DNA from 2 places in the Microbacterium sp. 4-7 genome. Region 2 is predicted to be linked to the other one. Evidence: riboswitches for the same ligand, from Rfam matches in the RefSeq annotation. Region 2 holds a riboswitch; the other holds the start of a gene.
What was found. Region 2 has a riboswitch for thiamine pyrophosphate ahead of BEP68_RS18310 (ECF transporter S component). Riboswitches for the same ligand answer to the same signal wherever they lie in the genome.

Region 1 (8,785 bases), on a different contig from region 2:
TCTACGTGCTCTGCCCCGGCCGCGTGTACCGCACCGACGAGTTCGACGCGACGCACCTCCCCGTCTTCACCCAGTTCGAAGGACTCGTCGTCGACAAGGGCATCTCGATGGCGCATCTCAAGGGAACGCTCGACCACGTCGCGCGTCAGCTCTTCGGCCCCGAGGCCAAGACGCGCTTCCGCACGAACTTCTTCCCCTTCACCGAGCCGTCGGCCGAGCTCGACCTCTGGCACCCCACCTTCAAGGGCGGCGCCCGTTGGATCGAGTGGGGCGGCTGCGGCATGATCAACCCGAACGTGCTCCGTGCGGCGGGGATCGATCCCGACGTCTACAGCGGCTTCGCGTTCGGAATGGGCGTCGAGCGGGGACTCATGTTCCGCAGCGATGTGCAGGACATGCGGGACATGGCAGAGGGCGATGTCCGTTTCAGCGAGCAGTACGGGATGGTGGTGTGATGCGCGTCCCGCTTTCGTGGCTGCGTGAGTACGTCGATCTGGCAGCGGATACGACACCGGAAGACGTCCTCGCAGCGCTCGTGACCGTCGGATTCGAGGAGGAGGACGTCCACCGCTTCGAGATCTCGGGTCCCGTCGTCGTCGGACAGGTCGTCTCGCTCGAGGCCGAGCCGCAGTCCAACGGCAAGACGATCAACTGGTGCCAGGTCGATGTCGGTGAGGCGAACGGCGGAATCCGTGGAATCGTCTGCGGCGCGCACAACTTCGTCGCGGGTGACAAGGTCGTCGTGACGCTTCCCGGTGCGGTGCTGCCGGGGCCGTTCCCGATCGCCGCCCGCAAGACCTACGGGCACGTGTCCGACGGCATGATCGCCTCTGCGCGTGAGCTGGGGCTCGGCGACGAGCACAACGGCATCCTCGTCCTCGCGGACCTCGGTATCGATGCCCCCGTCGGCACAGACGCCATCAGCCTGCTCGGACTCGACGATGTCGCGGTCGAGATCAACGTCACGCCCGACCGCGGGTACGCGTTCTCGCTGCGCGGTGTCGCCCGTGAGTACTCCCACGCGACCGGAGCACCGTTCCGCGACCCGGCCGAGCGCGACTTCGCCGAGCTCCAGCCGGGCGCCGGTCACACGGCGATCGTCGACGATGCAGCCCCCGTACGCGGCCGCGTCGGCGCCAGCGAGTTCGTCACGCGCGTCGTCCGCGACGTCGACCCCGCGCGGCCGACCCCGCCGTGGATGATCGCGCGGCTGTCGCTCGCCGGCATGCGCTCGCTCGGCATCCTGATCGACATCACCAACTACGTGATGCTCGAATTGGGGCAGCCGCTGCACGGGTACGACCTCGACAGGCTCTCCGGTGGCATCACCGTGCGTCGTGCGACGGCCGGTGAGACGATGACGACCCTCGACGGCCAGGAGCGGAAGCTCCACGTCGAGGACCTCCTGATCACCGACGAGTCGGGTCCCATCGGTCTCGCCGGCGTCATGGGCGGCGGCACGACCGAGATGAGCGACACGACGCACAACGTGCTGATCGAGGCTGCGACCTTCGACCCTGTGACGATCGCCCGCACCGCACGCCGTCACAAGCTGCCCAGCGAGGCATCCAAGCGGTTCGAGCGCGGTGTCGACCCGCTCGTGCCGTTCGTGGCCGCCCGCCGTGCAGCCGACCTGATGGTCGAATTCGCCGGCGGCACGCTCACCGACGAGGGCGGCGCTCTGTTCGCCGAGGTCTTCGTCGCGGACATCGACCTCCCGCGCGGATTCGTGCAGGGGCTCATCGGCGTCGACTACTCCGACGACGAGATCGCCGGCGCGCTCACGACCATCGGCGCAGAGGTCTCCGGGTCGGATGCCGGGTGGACCGTGATCCCGCCGACCTGGCGTCCCGACCTCACCGACAAGTGGTCTCTCGCCGAAGAGGTCGCTCGCATCCACGGTCTCGACCGCATCCCGTCCGTACTGCCGACGCCGCCGTCCGGCCGCGGTCTCACCTCACACCAGCAGGGTCGTCGCCGCGTCGCGGACGCGCTGGCGGCTGCCGGTCTCGTCGAGACGCCCTCGTTCCCCTTCACGACGGAGGCGGAGAACGACCTGCACGGCTCGGCGTCGGGAGAGCATCTGCCCAGCATCCGGCTCGCGAACCCGCTCGACGGCTCCGCTCCGTTCCTGCGTCGATCGCTGATCCCCGGGCTTCTGCAGACCGCGCACCGCAACATCTCGCGCGGCCTCACGGACCTCGCGCTGTTCGAGACCGGAGTCGTGTTCCTGCCCGAGCCGGGTGTCGAGTACGGCACGGACGAGGTGCCGCCGCTCGGCGAGCGTCCGTCGGACGACACGCTCGCCGAACTGAACGCGTCGATCCCACCGCAGCACCGTCATGTCGCGGCGCTGTTCACGGGCAACGTCGTGACCAAGCAGCCGGGACGCGCCGCGGAGCCCTACGGGCTCTCCGAGGCGCTCGACGCCGCCAGAGTCATCGCGGCTGCAGCCGGAGTCGACCTCGATGTGGTGCAGGGGCAGCGCGCGGCACTGCACCCCGGACGCGCTGGCGTGCTCTCCGTCGGCGACGTCGAGATCGGCTACGTCGGCGAACTCCACCCCCAGGTCGCCGCCGGAGCAGACCTTCCCGGTCGTGCCACCGTGCTCGAGCTCGACCTCGACGAGGTCATCGCGCTCGGCGGGAACCGTGCGGTCGCCGCCTCGCTGTCGACGTTCCCCGCTGCGACACAGGACGTGTCGCTGGTGGTCGGCGCTGATGTGCCGGCGGGCGACGTGCGCGCTGCGCTCACCGAGGGCGCCGGTGCGCTTCTCGAGTCGATCCGCCTCGTCGACGACTACCGGGGGGACGGCGTCGCGGATGGTCAGAAGAGTCTCACCTTCGCGCTGCGCTTCCGCGCGGACGACCGCACACTCACCGCAGCCGAGGCGACAGAGGCGAAGCTCGCGGGTGTCTCTGTCGCAGCTGAGCGCTTCGACGCGACCCTGCGCGACTGAAGCTCCGCCTGAACCGACCCGCACGCGGACCGCACTCGAACGGTGCGGTCCGCGTGCGCGTGTGCTCTCAAGATGCTGCCGACGCCGCCGAGCCGACCTGAGCGCGGTGGACCTGCGAGGTACCGTGTCGGGATGAGCATCCTGCCCCACAGCACTCCCGCGGCGGTTCCCGATGGTGTCCGACCGATGGGTGAAGCGCCGTTCCTCGAACCCGGCGACCAGATCTCCTGGCACTACCGCAAGCCCGGCTGGCAGCCCGGCGATGCGTCGACCATCACGCCCATGCGGGTGGTCCGCGACGATGAACGCGGTCTGGTGGCATGGCTCGCTCCGGGCACGCTTCAGGAGGGGCAGGGCACTCCGGCGGGCGAGCGCATCCGGACCGTTCCGCTCGAGCGTCGGTGGCTCGATCCGCGTACCCGGATCGTGGAGGAGTGGTGGGGCAACGGCATCCTCCGCATCGCTCCGGCCGGTGCGGCGTGGTCGGTGTGGCTGTTCTGGAGCGATGTGAGCGGTCCCGAGTGGGAGTTCGCCGGGTGGTACGTGAATCTCGAGAACGCGCATCTGCGCACCGACCGCGACACGTATTCATCGGATCACATCCTCGACGTGGAGATCCAGGCGGACGGTCAGGTGCACCTCAAGGACGAGGACGAGGTGATCGCGGCCGTCGAGCAGGGACGTCTCACCTCTGAGCAGGCCGCGCAGATCGAACGACACGCGGACGCGGCGATCGAGTCCTTCCATCACGGTGACTGGCCGTTCGACGCCGAATGGCGCGACTGGCGCCCGGATCCCTCGTGGACGGTCCCGGAACTGTCCGGCCTGTCGGATCTTCGCACGAGCTGACCGGCATCCGCCCTGAGCGGAAGACCCTTCCCCTCGCGCGGCGAAGATGGTGGCATGGGGTCATGACGGATGTTCTGATCCTCGGCGGCACCGGCTGGCTGTCCGGCCGCATCGCCAGACGGCTGCTCCTGAGCGGGGCGACGGTGATGTGCCTGGCGCGCGGAGGACGCCCGTCTCCGGAGGGCGCGAGCCTGGTGCTGGCCGATCGTGACGCGGCGGACGCCTACGATACGGTGTCCGGTCGGGAGTGGGATCACGTGATCGACGTCTCGTCGAACGCGGCCCACGTCTCCGCTGCGGTCGCGGCACTCGGTGAGCGAGCGGGCCGCTGGACGTACGTCTCGTCGATGTCGGCATACTCCGACGAGGAGACCGTCGGTGCAGACGAGTCGGCGACGCTGCATCCGCCGGCTGAGAGGGGAGACGACGAGTACGGCCGGCAGAAGGTGGCCGCCGAGGACGCCGTGCGTGCACTCGGCGACCGCACCCTGATCGTGCGCCCGGGATTGATCGTCGGGGCGGACGACCCGAGCGATCGTTTCGGGTACTGGGCTACCGCTTTTCTGCGTGCCGAGGACGGCCCCGTGCTGCTTCCGCCTGTCGAGGAGCGAGACGTGCAGGTGATCGACGTCGACGACCTGTCCGAGTTCGTCGCCACCACGAGGGCCACCGGTGTGATCAACACGATCGGCGATCGGCATCGGCTGGGCGAGGTCCTCGACGCCGTGCGCAGACGTGCGGGGCACCGGGGAGACACGGTCGCGGCATCTGACGCCGGGCTCGTCGAGCACGGTGTGGCGTATTGGGCGGGGGAGCGGTCGCTGCCGCTGTGGCTGCCGAGCGAGATGACCGGATTCATGACCAGGTCGAACGCCCGCTACCGCGCGGCAGGAGGTCGGCTTCGTCCGCTCGACGAGACGATCGCCGCCGTGGTCGATGACGAGCAGGCGCGCGGCATGGATCGGGACCGGCGGGCAGGGCTCACTCGCGGCGACGAACTCGCGCTGTTGCAGCTGCTCGACTGATCGGGGCCTCGCTAGACTGCGATCAGTGACACGGGGTGCCGCATCCGCGGCTGAGAACAGACCCGTCGAACCTGATCTAGTTCGTACTAGCGAAGGGATGTCGCGTTGAGCGATCGTCTGCGTCCTGATTCCGAATCGACCTTGGCCACCTCGGCGGCTGAGCTCCTGACAGGGCTGCGCGACAGCCCACCCTTGACCCATTGCATCACCAACAGCGTCGTCACGGGCTTCACCGCGAACGTGCTGCTCGCCCTCGGCGCGGCGCCGGCGATGGTCGACATCGTCGGTGAGGCGGGGATGTTCGCCGGGGTGGCCTCCGGGGTGCTGATCAACCTCGGTACGCCGACTCCGGAGCAGCGTGCGGCGAGCCGTGAAGCCGCGGCAGGAGCCCTCGCCGCAGGTACTCCGTGGGTGCTGGATCCCGTCGCGATCGGCGCGCTGCCGGTGCGCACGGCACTCGCGCACGAGCTGGCCGACGCACGCCCCACGGCGATCAGGGGGAACGCCTCGGAGATCCTCGCCCTCGCGGGGCTCAGCGCTGGGGGGCGCGGCGTCGATGCGACGGACACGACCGATGCCGCGGCCGAAGCGGCACTCGCACTCGCTTCGCGGCACGGCGCGGTGGTCGCGGTGTCGGGACCGGTCGACCTGGTGACGGATGGAGCACGATTGCTCCGCATCGCGAACGGTCATGAACTGCTCACCCGTGTCACCGGCGGCGGATGCGCGCTGGGTGCTGTCATGGCGGCGTTCCTCGGTGCGGCGCGCTCGACCGCTGCGGATCCGCTCACCGCCGTCTCGGCGGCGAGCCTCGTGTACACGATCGCCGCCGAGCGCGCCGCGGCGCGGGCCCCGGGCCCCGGCAGCTTCGCCGTCGCACTGCTCGACGCGCTCGCCGCCGTGCAGCCGGAGGACCTCGCCGTCGCCGCGCGTGTGCAGGAGCACGCGCTGTGATCGCGGACCTCTCCCTCTACCTCGTCACGGATCCCACCCTCTGCGGCGCGCGGGGCGTCGTGGAGACGGTGCGACTCGCCGTCGACGGGGGCGTGCGCATCGTCCAGCTGCGCGACAAGGACGCGACGGATGCCGAGACCGCCGATCAGTTGATCGAGCTCTCACGGGTGATCGACGGCCGTGCACTGCTCGTGGTGAACGACCGCGTCGAGGCGGCGCTGATCGCTCGCGCCAGGGGAGCGCGGGTCGACGGCGTGCACCTCGGCCAGGGCGACGTATCGGTGCTGCGGGCACGCGAGCGGCTGGGACCCGAGGCGATCATCGGGTTGACGGCGAACACGTCGGAGCATCTCGACGCCGTGGCCGCGCTGCCGGCGGGAACGGTCGACTATCTCGGCGTCGGCGTGATCCGTCCCACCGCCACCAAGCCGGATCACCCGCCGGCCCTGGGAATCGACGGCTTCGGTGCGCTCGCCGCGAGGACCGCACTGCCATGCGTCGCCATCGGCGGCGTGGGAATCGACGACATCGAGCGCCTTCGGGATGCGGGTGCGGCGGGGCTCGCCGTCGTCTCCGCCATCTGCGCCGCCGTCGATCCGACGAGGACGGCCCGGGCATTCCTCAGCCGATGGAGGGCTTCGGGCACACCTCGCGTGCTCAGCATCGCGGGGAGCGACCCGTCGGGCGGGGCGGGGATCCAGGCCGATCTCAAGTCGATCGCCGCGAACGGGGGCTATGGCATGGCGGCTGTCACGGCGCTCACGGCGCAGAACACCAGGGGAGTCCGAGCGGTGCACGTGCCTCCTGCCGAGTTCCTCCGGCAGCAGCTCGATGCCATCTCGGACGACATCGTCATCGACGCGGTGAAGATCGGGATGCTGGCGAACACGGAGGTGATCGCCACCGTCGCCGCCTGGCTCGACGCCGTCCGTCCGCCGATCGTCGTGCTCGACCCGGTCATGGTCGCGACCAGCGGTGATCGCCTGCTCGATGAGGATGCCGAGCGCGCACTCTGCGGCCTCCTCGAGCGCGCTCATGTCGTGACGCCCAACCTCGCCGAGCTCGCCGCGCTCTCCGATCGTCCGATCACGGGGTGGGACGACGCGCTCGAGGCCGGGGCCGAGCTCTCCGCCCGCATCGGCGGGGCGGTGCTCGTCAAGGGAGGGCACCTCGACGGCGACGACGTTCCGGACGCGTTGATCGATGTCGCCGGAGGCGTCAGACACGGCTATCCCGGGTCGCGCATCATGACACACAACACGCACGGCACCGGATGCTCCCTGTCGTCGGCCCTCGCCACCCGCCTCGCCGGAGGGGAGTCCCCTGTCGACGCGGTGGAATCGGCGAGGACCTGGCTGCGGGAATCCCTGAGGCAGAGCGATGCGCTCGACATCGGGAGCGGTCACGGACCGGTGAACCACTTCGGCGGCCTCTGGCGACGAGGGGGACTCGAGGCCGCACCCGAGCGTGCCGACCTCCGCGATCGGTGGTGGGACCGGATCGCGCACGTGCGGGCCGACATCGACGAGCTGTCCTTCATCCGCGCTCTGGCCGACGGGACTCTCGACCGCGAACGGTTCCTCTTCTACCTCCGACAGGATGCGCTGTATCTCCCGGAGTACGCCCGAGTGCTCGCAGCGGCCGCGCGGATCGCGCCCACACCGCACGAGCAGGCGTTCTGGGCTCAGTCGGCGCAGGGGGCGATCACCGGAGAGCTCGAGCTCCATGCATCGTGGCTGGCGCCGGGCGCGGGAGTGGAAGCGGCGACCTTCGCCGTCGATCCGGCGCCTGCGACCGTCGCGTACCTCGACCACCTGCGCTCCGTGGCCTTCGGCGGCGACTACGCCGAGCTCATCGCGGCCGTGCTGCCGTGCTTCTGGCTGTACACCGATCTCGGAACCCGCCTGCACGCGGGGGAGTTCGACGCGTACGCCCGAGACCCGCAGCATCCCTACGCGTCGTGGCTCGCGACGTATGCCGACCCCGCGTTCGAGAAGGCGACGGAGCAGGCGATCGACCATGTGATGCATGCGGCGACGGAGTCGGATGCCGCGGGGCGGCGACGGATGCTCCGCGCTTTCGAGGTCTCCAGCGCGCACGAACTCGCCTTCTTCGCGGCGCCGGCACTCCACGCGTCCGGCGGATGACGGACCCGATTTGCGCATGCCGCGACGAGCGCGCTATCGTCGCGGCATGCCTTCGGCCGCCACCGCTCCTCTGACGCTCGTTCCGAGCGTCATCGCCGTGCGCCGACGCCGCAGCGGCCGCCGACTCTAGGCGACCCTGCGCTTCTGCCTGCGTACGCACGGCGGTCGAGTGCCGGTGTCGCCGCCCCGGTTCCCGACACTGCACCCCGCGTTCGCCGAGGGGTCCGACCGTTAAGGTAGAAGAATGACGTACTCCGTCGCCGTCTCCGGCGCATCCGGCTACGCGGGCGGCGAGATCCTGCGCCTCCTCGCGTCTCATCCCGACATCGAGATCCGCACGGTGACAGCGCACTCGAACGCCGGTCAACCGCTCGTGCAGCATCAGCCGCACCTGCGGTCGCTCGCACACCTCGCCCTGCAGGACACCACGCCCGAGACGCTCGCCGGGCACGACATCGTCTTCCTCGCTCTGCCGCACGGGCAGTCCGGGCAGTACACCGACGCGCTCGGCGACACCCCGCTCGTGATCGACGCGGGAGCGGACCACCGACTGACGTCGCAGGATTCCTGGGACGCGTTCTACGGCGGCGACTTCCACGAACCGTGGGCCTACGGCGTTCCCGAGCTGCTCGTCGGCGGTGTCAAGCAGCGCGAGACGCTGCGCGAGGCGACGCGCATCGCCGCTCCCGGCTGCAACGCCTCGACCGTGAGCCTGAGCCTGGCCCCCGGGGTCGCCGCAGGGGTGATCGACGCGGGGGACATCGTCTCGGTGCTCGCCGTCGGCCCGTCCGGAGCGGGGAAGAGCCTCAAGACCAACCTGCTCGCCGGCGAGATCCTCGGCACAGCCAATC
Region 2 (8,785 bases):
TCGTCGGCCACCCCGCGCGCACGCCGCGCGAGAGAGAGCGCCCGCCAGTCGTCGACGAGCAGGCCCAGCATCCGCATCCCCGCGAGCGCGCCGACGACGAATCGCGCAGGCAGCCTCACCCGCTGCGCCAGGTCGTCGGCGAGGTCGGTGGGGTCGACCGTGATGAAGAGCACCACCGCGGGGAGTCCGATCGCGAGCACGCGCACGGCGGTCGCCGCAGCGAGCGCGAGCGACCCGTCGCTGATGCGCACGACGAGCCACTCGACATGCACGGTGCCGCTGGTCGCGCCGTAGAGAGCGATCGTGCCCGCACTGAGCGGCGCCGCGATCCACAGCACCGCGGTGCGGGTCCAGAACTCCTTCGCGCGCAGGCCTGCGAGCACGAGCAGAGGGATCTCGAGCAGCAGGGCGACGGATGCCGACACCACGTCGATCGTCAGCACGAGGGGCAGGGCGATGAGGAGCGCCGCGATGAGTTTCGCGAGGGCCGAGCGCGGGGCGATCGGACCGGACCGTTCGACGCGGGCGGTCAGCGGATCGATCATCGTCCCACCTCGATGCGCCGAGCGTGCAGAGCCTCGAGCACGGCCTCGTCATGACTGATCGCCACGATCGCCGTGCCCTCGTCGCGCAGACGTGCGATCAGGCCGACGAGTTCGGCCCAGGTCGTCGCATCCTGCCCGAAGGTGGGCTCGTCGAGCACCAGCATCCGGGGCCGCGTGGCGAGGGCGGCGGCGACCGTGAGCCGCCGCTTCTCTCCGCCCGACAGGGTGTAGGGATTGGCGGCGGCGAGCGAGGTGAGCCGCAGTCTTTCGAGCAGGTCGTCGACTCGGGAGGCGATCTCGGCGTCCGGCAGCTTCAGCGCCCGCGGCCCGACCGACAGCTCGTCGCGCACGGTCTTGGCGAGCAGCTGGTGCTCGGGCGTCTGCATGACCGACGCGATGCGCGTGAGCAGGGCGCGCGACGACCAGTGGATGGGATCCGGCTTCTCTCCGGCGGCGAGGGGCGGCAGAGCGGCGACCCGACCCTCTTCGGCCGGGATCAATCCCGCGAGCGTGAGCCCGAGCGTCGATTTGCCTGCGCCGTTCGCACCGGTGACCCCGAGCACCTCTCCGGCACGCACATCGACGTCGAACGGACCGGCGACGGCGAGCCCGCGCCTGCGAGACACGGTGAGACCACGGGCCTCCAGCAGCGTCGCTCCCGGCCACTGCGCCGGTGCGGGCGGGACGGCGGGCGGGTGCCCGGGAACCCAGACACCGGATGCCGCGAGCTCCGCGCCCCGAGCGCCGAGGACCGCGTCCGGGCTGCCGTCGGCGAGCACGACCGTTCCATCCGGCTCGGCGCCGAGCACGATCACCCGGGTCACGAGCGGCAGCCAGATGTCGATGCGATGCTCGATGACCACGAGGGTCGCACTCGTTGCATCGAGGGCGGCGGCCACGGCATCCCGTACGTCCCGCACCCCCTCGGGGTCGAGGTTCGCCGTCGGTTCGTCGAGCAGGATGGCACCCGGTCGCATCGCGAGCACGCCGGCGAGGGCGAGGCGCTGCTTCTGACCGCCCGACAGCGCGGCCGTGGATCGATCGAGGGCGACGTCGAGCTCTACGGCGTCCAGCGCCGCGCGCACCCGCTGCCAGATCTCGTCTCGGGGTACGCCGAGGTTCTCGCAGCCGAAGGCGACGTCGTCGCCGACCCTCGCGAGGATCGTCTGCGTATCGGGGTCCTGCAGGACCATCCCGACCCGTCCCCGGGCGTCGGTGGGCGGCACGCCGTCGACGAGCAGCGCACCGTGCGCCTCGCCCTCATCCGCACCGCCGAGCACCCCACCGAACCCCTGGAGCAGCGTCGACTTGCCCGAGCCGGAGGCGCCGAGCAGCAGCACCCGCTCCCCCGGCTCGATGCGCAGGTCGACGTCGCGCACCGCCCAGCGCCGTCGCGTCGCGTACCGCCACCCCCAGCCACGGGCTTCGAGGGTGGCGGGCGTCGTGAGCGAGCTCACACCCGTGCGGTGACCTCGCGGCCGGCGGCGAACCGGCTGAGGGCGCCCGTGGCGGCGAGGCCTCGTGCGATCAACCACGCCCCGAGTCCGGCGATGACCGCGCCCGAGATGGTCGTCGAGACGATGTAGACGCTCGTGAAGAGCGTGTCGGCGCCGGCGTACCAGAGGATGCGGTCGTTGATGCCGCAGGCGAGACCCGCACCGGCACCAGCCAGCATCGCGACAGGCAGCCGCCAGACGCCGTACAGGAAGATCAGGAACACCAGCTCTGCGCCGAGACCCTGTACGAGGCCCGAGACGATCGTGAGCGGGCCCCACGCGTTGCCGACGAGTGCTGAGATGATCGCGGCGACCAGCTCGGTGTACAGAGCGGCACCGGGCTTGCGGATGATCAGACCGCCGAGCACTCCGGCGATCAGCCAGGGGCCGGCGAGCAGGCCCTGAACACCGGGGAGCAGCGGCGTCAGGATGCTGCTCGGCACCTCGTAGCCGACGTTCCAGAGCAGGAAGATCATCGCGCATGCGACGGCGATGACACTCGCCACGACGATGTCGACGACCCGCCAGCGCCAGAGCTGCGGGCGACCGAGGCCCGTCGACGACTGCGTGGCCGATGCCGATCCCGTGGTGGATCCGGACGTGGATGTACTCATCTGTGACTCCTCCCTGCGCTGGCATGACCCAGATCAGGTTCGACGGTCGAAGCGCGATTCGCTCCCTCTCAGCCCGGCTCGCCGGACTCCCGTGGTTGTACCCACGATCTTACCCAGAGGCGACACCCCTCGTCCTCTCCCGCTGCAGCGACACGGATCCCCGCACGAGTTCGGTACCGTGAGGAGGTGACCGCTCCCGATTCCGCCGAGGCCACCGCCTCCGCCGTTCCTGCGGATGACGACGTCTCTGCGATCTTCACTCCTGAGGCGACTCCCCCCGCGCAGTGGGCGGAGGAAGACAGCGGCGGCACTCCCCTGACGTGGGTCGACCCGGTCGACGTGGCCCAGCACCCGGCGACCGACGCGCTCGATGACGCGCCGGCCGTTGAGAGCGGCGGTGCGCTGCTGACCGGAGCGCACCTGCGCCCGGCGATCGCCCGGCCCGGCGTGCTGGTGCCGCTCGGCGTTCTCGTCGGCTTGCTCGGCACCTACGCCGGATCGGCCATGCTGTGGCCGTTGCACGAGGTCGCGCCGACGGTTCAGGCCGTCGAGCTCGCCCCCGTCGCAGCGCCCGCTGCCGCGATCACCTTCCCTGCCCAGGGAAGCGCTGCCGTGGGGATCGGCGGCATCGGCACGACGTCATCGTCGCTCGACGCTGCCGCGATCGCAAGCGTCACCAAGGTCGTCTCGAGCTTGATGGTGCTCGAGCGGATGCCCCTCGCCGTGGGCGAGCAGGGCCCCGAGTTCTCGTTCACGCGAGCCGACAACCTGGCCTACTGGGACTACCGCCGCTCCGACCAGTCCGCGCTCGACGTGCCCGTGGGCGGCACTCTCACCGAGTTCCAGCTCCTCCAGGGAACGCTGCTCGGATCGGCCAACAACTACATCGACCGGCTCTCCGCGGAGATCTGGGGTTCCCCGTCGTCGTTCACCGCCGCAGCAGCTGTGTGGCTGCGCGACCGTGGTCTCGACGACATCACGATCATCACTCCGTCGGGCTTCGACGACCGCAACCGGGCCACACCCGAGTCGCTCGTCGCGTTGGCCGAGATCGCGATGCAGAACCCCGTCTTCGCCGGCATCGTCGGAACTCCGTCGGTCGATCTTCCGGGTGCGGGCACGGTGGTGAACACGAACGGGATGCTGGCGGACCCCGGCGTCGTCGGCGTCAAGACCGGCACGCTCGGCGACAGCTGGAACCTGTTGACCGCGAAGGTCGTCACCGTCGACGACACGACTGTGCATCTGTACGCGTCGGTTCTCGGTCAGGCCGACGACTCGCAGCGCCTCACGGAGACCCGTTCGCTGTTCACGCAGGTCGAGACGGCGCTGGAGCAGCAGACTCCCGCCGTCGCCGAGGGCACGGTCGTCGGCACCGTCACCACGGCGTGGGGCGCGAGCACCGATGTCGTCACGGATGCGGATGCCGATGTGGTCCTGTGGAACGGCGCCGTCGCCGAGGCCTCGACGGACTTCTCACTCGGCGACAACCGCGAAGCGGGCGACGAGGTCGGCACGATGACGAGCGTCGGGCCGTTGAACACGGTGACGACGTCGCTGTCGCTCGCCGACGATGTCGATGCCCCGAGCCCGTGGTGGCGGCTGACCCACCCCCTCGAACTCCTCGGCATCACGGCCGACCAGCGCTGACGCGTCGTCCCTCCAGCGAAAGCCCGACGGACGCAGAACGCCTCGCCTCCCGGGATTCGGGAGGCGAGGCGTTCTGTCACTTCAGGGGCTCTGTCGCTTCAGGCGCTCTGGCGCTTCAGGCGCGTGAGGAGCCTCCGGCATCCGGCCGTTCGACCACTGCCTGCGCGGCCGCTGCCTCGGCAGCGGGAGTCTGCGCCCCCACCGAGACGCCGACCTGTGCCGACGCAGCCGCGTCTTCGGCGTCGCCGCTCATGACGACCGGAGTCGAGCCGGTGAGCGCGTCCTCTGCGTCGATGTCGGTCGCCGCCTGTTCGAACTGCGACTGGTAGAGGCGCCAGTAGGCGCCCTGCGCGGCGATGAGCTCGTCGTGCGTGCCCTTCTCGACGATGTCTCCGTGCTCCATCACGAGGATGAGGTCGGCATCGCGGATGGTCGACAGGCGGTGCGCGATCACGAACGAGGTTCGTCCCTGTCGAAGCGCCGCCATCGCGTGCTGCAGCAACAGCTCGGTGCGGGTGTCGACCGCCGACGTGGCCTCATCGAGGATCAGGATCGACGGCTGGGCCACGAACGCTCGCGCGATCGTGATCAGCTGTCGCTCGCCCGCCGAGACGTTCGACGCGTCTTCGTCGAGCACGGTGTCGTAGCCCTCGGGGAGGGCATGCACGAAGCGATCCACGTAGGTCGCCTTCGCCGCTTCGAGAACCTCGTCGTCGGTCGCGGTCGAGCGTCCGTACCGGATGTTCTCGCGGATGCTCCCGGCGAACAGCCACGGGTCCTGCAGGACCATGCCGGTGCGAGAGCGCAGCTGGTCACGCGTGACCTCGGAGATGTCCTGACCGTCGAGCAGGATGCGCCCGCCGTTCAGTTCGTAGAACCGCATGATGAGGTTGACGAGAGTGGTCTTGCCCGCTCCCGTCGGACCGACGATCGCGACCGTCTGACCGGGCTCGACCCGGAACGAGAGGTCGGTGATCAGCGGACGGTCGGGAGTGTACGAGAACGCGACGTTCTCGAACTCCACGACGCCCTTGCCGTCGGCGAGCTTCGGAGCATCCGCGTCGTCCGCTTCCTGCTCTTCGGTGTCGAGGAGCTCGAACACCCGCTCGGCCGATGCCGTGCCGGACTGCACGACGGCCGCCATCCCACCGAGCTCGGACAGCGGCTGCGTGAACTGCTGCGAGTACTGGATGAACGCCTGCACGTCTCCGAGACGCAGCTGCCCGTTGGCGACCATGAGACCGCCGAGCACCGCGATGCCCACGTAGGTGAGGCTGCCGACGAAGGTCATCGCCGGCATGATGATGCCGGAGAGGAACTGCGCCTTGAAGCTGGCCTGGAACAGCTCCTCGTTCTCGCCCTGGAACTTCTCCAGCGCGTCCTGCTCGCGACCGAAGACCTTGACCAGCGCGTGACCGGAGAAGGCCTCTTCGACGCGAGCGTTCAGACGGCCGACCTTGCGCCACTGCGTGCCGAAGGCCTTCTGCGAGCGAGGGCCGATGACGCCGAAGATCACACCCATGAGCGGGAGCGCCACGAGCGCGACGAGAGCGAGCTGCCAGGAGATCGAGAACATCAGGACCAGCACGCCCACGACCGTGAGTACGGCCGTGATCGCGCCGGACAGCGACTGCTGCATGGTCTGGGTGATGTTGTCGATGTCGTTCGTCACGCGCGAGATCAGATCACCGCGCTGCACCTTGTCGAAGTACGACAGCGGCAGACGGTTGATCTTCGCCTCGACCTGCTCGCGCAGACGCCACATGGTGCGGACCATGATGACGTTGATGACGTAACCCTGGATCCAGCTGAGGAAGGCGGCGGTGACATAGATCGCCAGCACGGCGATGATGATCCACCGCAGCGCGTCGAAGTCGACACCGTCACCGACACGGAAGGCGCCGAGGGCCTCGACCTGGTTGGCGAAGTCGTCCTGCCCTCCCTGGCGGAGTGCCGCGACGACATCGTCCTGCGGAGTGCCGGCGGGGAACCCGGGGAAGTCCCCGTTCGCCTGCGCGAGCTGCACGGAGATGAAGCCCTTGTAGATGAGGTTCGTGGCCTCACCGAGCACCTTCGGCGCCGCGACCGTGAGCACGACGCCGACGGCGCCGGCGATCGACACCAGGATGAACCAGACGGCCGACGGCTTGAGCAGCCCGATCATCCGGCTGAAGCTCTTGCCGAAGTTGTCGGCCTTTCCGGGAGCGACGCTGTCCCAGCCGCCGCCGTCCTGGCGCGCCTTCTCGGCGAGCTCGGCCTCGTACTTCTCTTCGTCTGTCAGCTCCGGCTCGACCGCAGTGGTCGTGTCCGCAGCCTTGGCCGCGCGACCGCGGCGGGTCCGGGGAGCGTCCTGCTCGCTCATGCGTCCACCCCCAGCTGCGATTCGACGATCTCTCGGTAGGTCGTGCTGGTCTCGAGAAGCTCCTCGTGCGTGCCGACGCCGACCATGGTGCCCCCTTCGAGGACGACGATGCGGTCCGCATCGGTGATGGATGAGACGCGCTGTGCGACCACGATCTTGGTCACGTGCGGCAGTTCACGCCACAGCGCCTGCCTCAGTCGGGCGTCGGTGGTGAGGTCGAGCGCGGAGAACGAGTCGTCGAAGACCAGGATCTGCGGCTGACGGACGATCGCGCGGGCGATCGCCAGGCGCTGACGCTGACCGCCCGAGACGTTGGTGCCGCCCTGGGTGATCCTCGAGTCGAGCCCCTGGGGCATCTCCTCGACGAAGTCGCGTCCCTGAGCGATCTCCAGCGCATGCCAGAGCTCTTCATCGGTCGCGTCCTCGCGGCCGTACCGGAGGTTCGAGGCCACCGTTCCGGTGAAGAGGAACGGACGCTGCGGAACGAGGCCGATGGTCGCCCACAGCGACTCGACGTCGGCATCGCGCACATCGGCGCCGCCGACGAAGACGGCTCCGCCGGAGACGTCGAAGAGTCGTGGGATCAACGACACGAGGGTCGTCTTGCCAGCACCGGTCGATCCGACGATCGCCACCGTCTCGCCGGGCTCGGCCGCGAAGCTGATGCCCTTGAGAACGGGAGAGTCGGCGCCCGGGTAGGTGAACTCGACGCCGTCGAAGGCGACCGAACCGGGTGTCGGGAAGTCGGTCACGCCGTCGGCCGGCCGCACCATGCTCGACTGCGTCTCGAGGACCTCGCCGATGCGCTCGGCCGACACTGCCGCGCGCGGGATCATGATCGCCATGAAGCTGGCCATGATGACGCCGCCCATGATCTGGCCGATGTACTGCATGAAGGCGAAGATCGTGCCGACCTGCACCGTGCCGCTGTTGACCTCGATGCCGCCGAACCACACGACCGCCACGATCGTGACGTTGAGGATGAGCATGAACAGCGGGAACAGCAGGACGAACAGCGAGCCGACCTTGCGGCCGACGACCATGATGTCGGTGTTGGCACCGCGGAAGCGCTCTTCTTCGATGCCCTCTCGGACGAAGGCACGGACCACGCGCACGCCGGTGAGCTGCTCGCGCAGCACGCGGTTCACGGTGTCGAGCTTGCCCTGGTAGCTGCGGAACAGCGGAACCATTCGGCTGACGACGAGACCGGCGACGATCAGCAGCAGCGGGACGGACACGGCGATGAGCCAGCTCAGGCCGATGTTCGTCTGCACGGCGAAGATGATGCCGCCGATCGCGAGCAGCGGCGCGGTGACGAGCATCGTCGCGCCCATCATCGCGAGCATCTGCACCTGCTGCACGTCGTTCGTGTTGCGCGTGATGAGCGAGCCGGCGCCGAACTGCGACACCTCTCGCTCGGAGAATCCGCTGACCTTGGCGAAGACGTCGGCACGGATGTCGCGCCCCGCACCCATCGACGCGCGAGCCGCGAAGTAGGTCGCGATGACCGACGCGATGATCTGGCCGAGCGAGACGGCGAGCATGAAGAGCCCGGTGCGCCAGATGTAGGCGGTGTCGGACTGGGCCACGCCCTTGTTGATGATGTCTTCGTTCAGGCGCGGGAGGTAGAGGGTGGCCAGAGCGCTGGCGAATTGGAACACCAGCACGGCGACGAGCAGCCACTTATAGCGGGCGAGATAACGGAGGAGGATTTTTCCCAGCACAGGCGGACTTTCTAGGAAGGATGAATCGGCGGATCTCCCGACGGGCGGACGCAGGCCGACGATCGCGCACATGCAAGGGTGGCACGAACTCCGGACATTCGTATCCCCCTGTGGGTGGACCTTCGCTCACAGCGAACCATTTCGGGCGCGGCCAGCGGTTTATGCACCGCGGCGAACAACCGCGGATATATCGAAATGCTCTAGAAGAGGCGGTATTCGGGCGTGAAGTGTCGAGCGTCGGCGCCGGGGTCTGCAGGCAGTTCGGAGATCGTCGCCGGGTTCCACTTCGGATTGCGGTCCTTGTCGATCAGCTGCGCCCGGATCCCCTCCACGAGGTCGGGATGCCGCAGGACGAACCACATCACGCGGCGGTACTCACCCTCCAGGGCGGCAC

Region 1: linked by a shared signal. The riboswitch ahead of thiM (hydroxyethylthiazole kinase) and the one ahead of BEP68_RS18310 (ECF transporter S component) in region 2 are both predicted to bind thiamine pyrophosphate.

The regions. Positions count from the first base shown of each region.
Region 1 is NZ_MCRH01000007.1:14,061-22,845, reverse strand. Features, by position in the region: gene pheS (phenylalanine--tRNA ligase subunit alpha) at 1-455, shown strand, start outside; gene pheT (phenylalanine--tRNA ligase subunit beta) at 455-2,959, shown strand; gene BEP68_RS14555 (DUF402 domain-containing protein) at 3,092-3,808, shown strand; gene BEP68_RS14550 (NAD-dependent epimerase/dehydratase family protein) at 3,871-4,833, shown strand; TPP riboswitch at 4,855-4,948, shown strand; gene thiM (hydroxyethylthiazole kinase) at 4,939-5,787, shown strand; gene thiD (bifunctional hydroxymethylpyrimidine kinase/phosphomethylpyrimidine kinase) at 5,784-7,934, shown strand; gene argC (N-acetyl-gamma-glutamyl-phosphate reductase) at 8,179-8,785, shown strand, end outside.
Region 2 is NZ_MCRH01000008.1:68,148-76,932, reverse strand. Features, by position in the region: gene BEP68_RS16815 (energy-coupling factor transporter transmembrane component T family protein) at 1-545, opposite strand, end outside; gene BEP68_RS16810 (ABC transporter ATP-binding protein) at 542-2,002, opposite strand; gene BEP68_RS18310 (ECF transporter S component) at 1,999-2,655, opposite strand; TPP riboswitch at 2,649-2,758, opposite strand; gene BEP68_RS16800 (D-alanyl-D-alanine carboxypeptidase family protein) at 2,842-4,305, shown strand; gene BEP68_RS16795 (ABC transporter ATP-binding protein) at 4,421-6,667, opposite strand; gene BEP68_RS16790 (ABC transporter ATP-binding protein) at 6,664-8,391, opposite strand; gene BEP68_RS16785 (enoyl-CoA hydratase/isomerase family protein) at 8,592-8,785, opposite strand, start outside.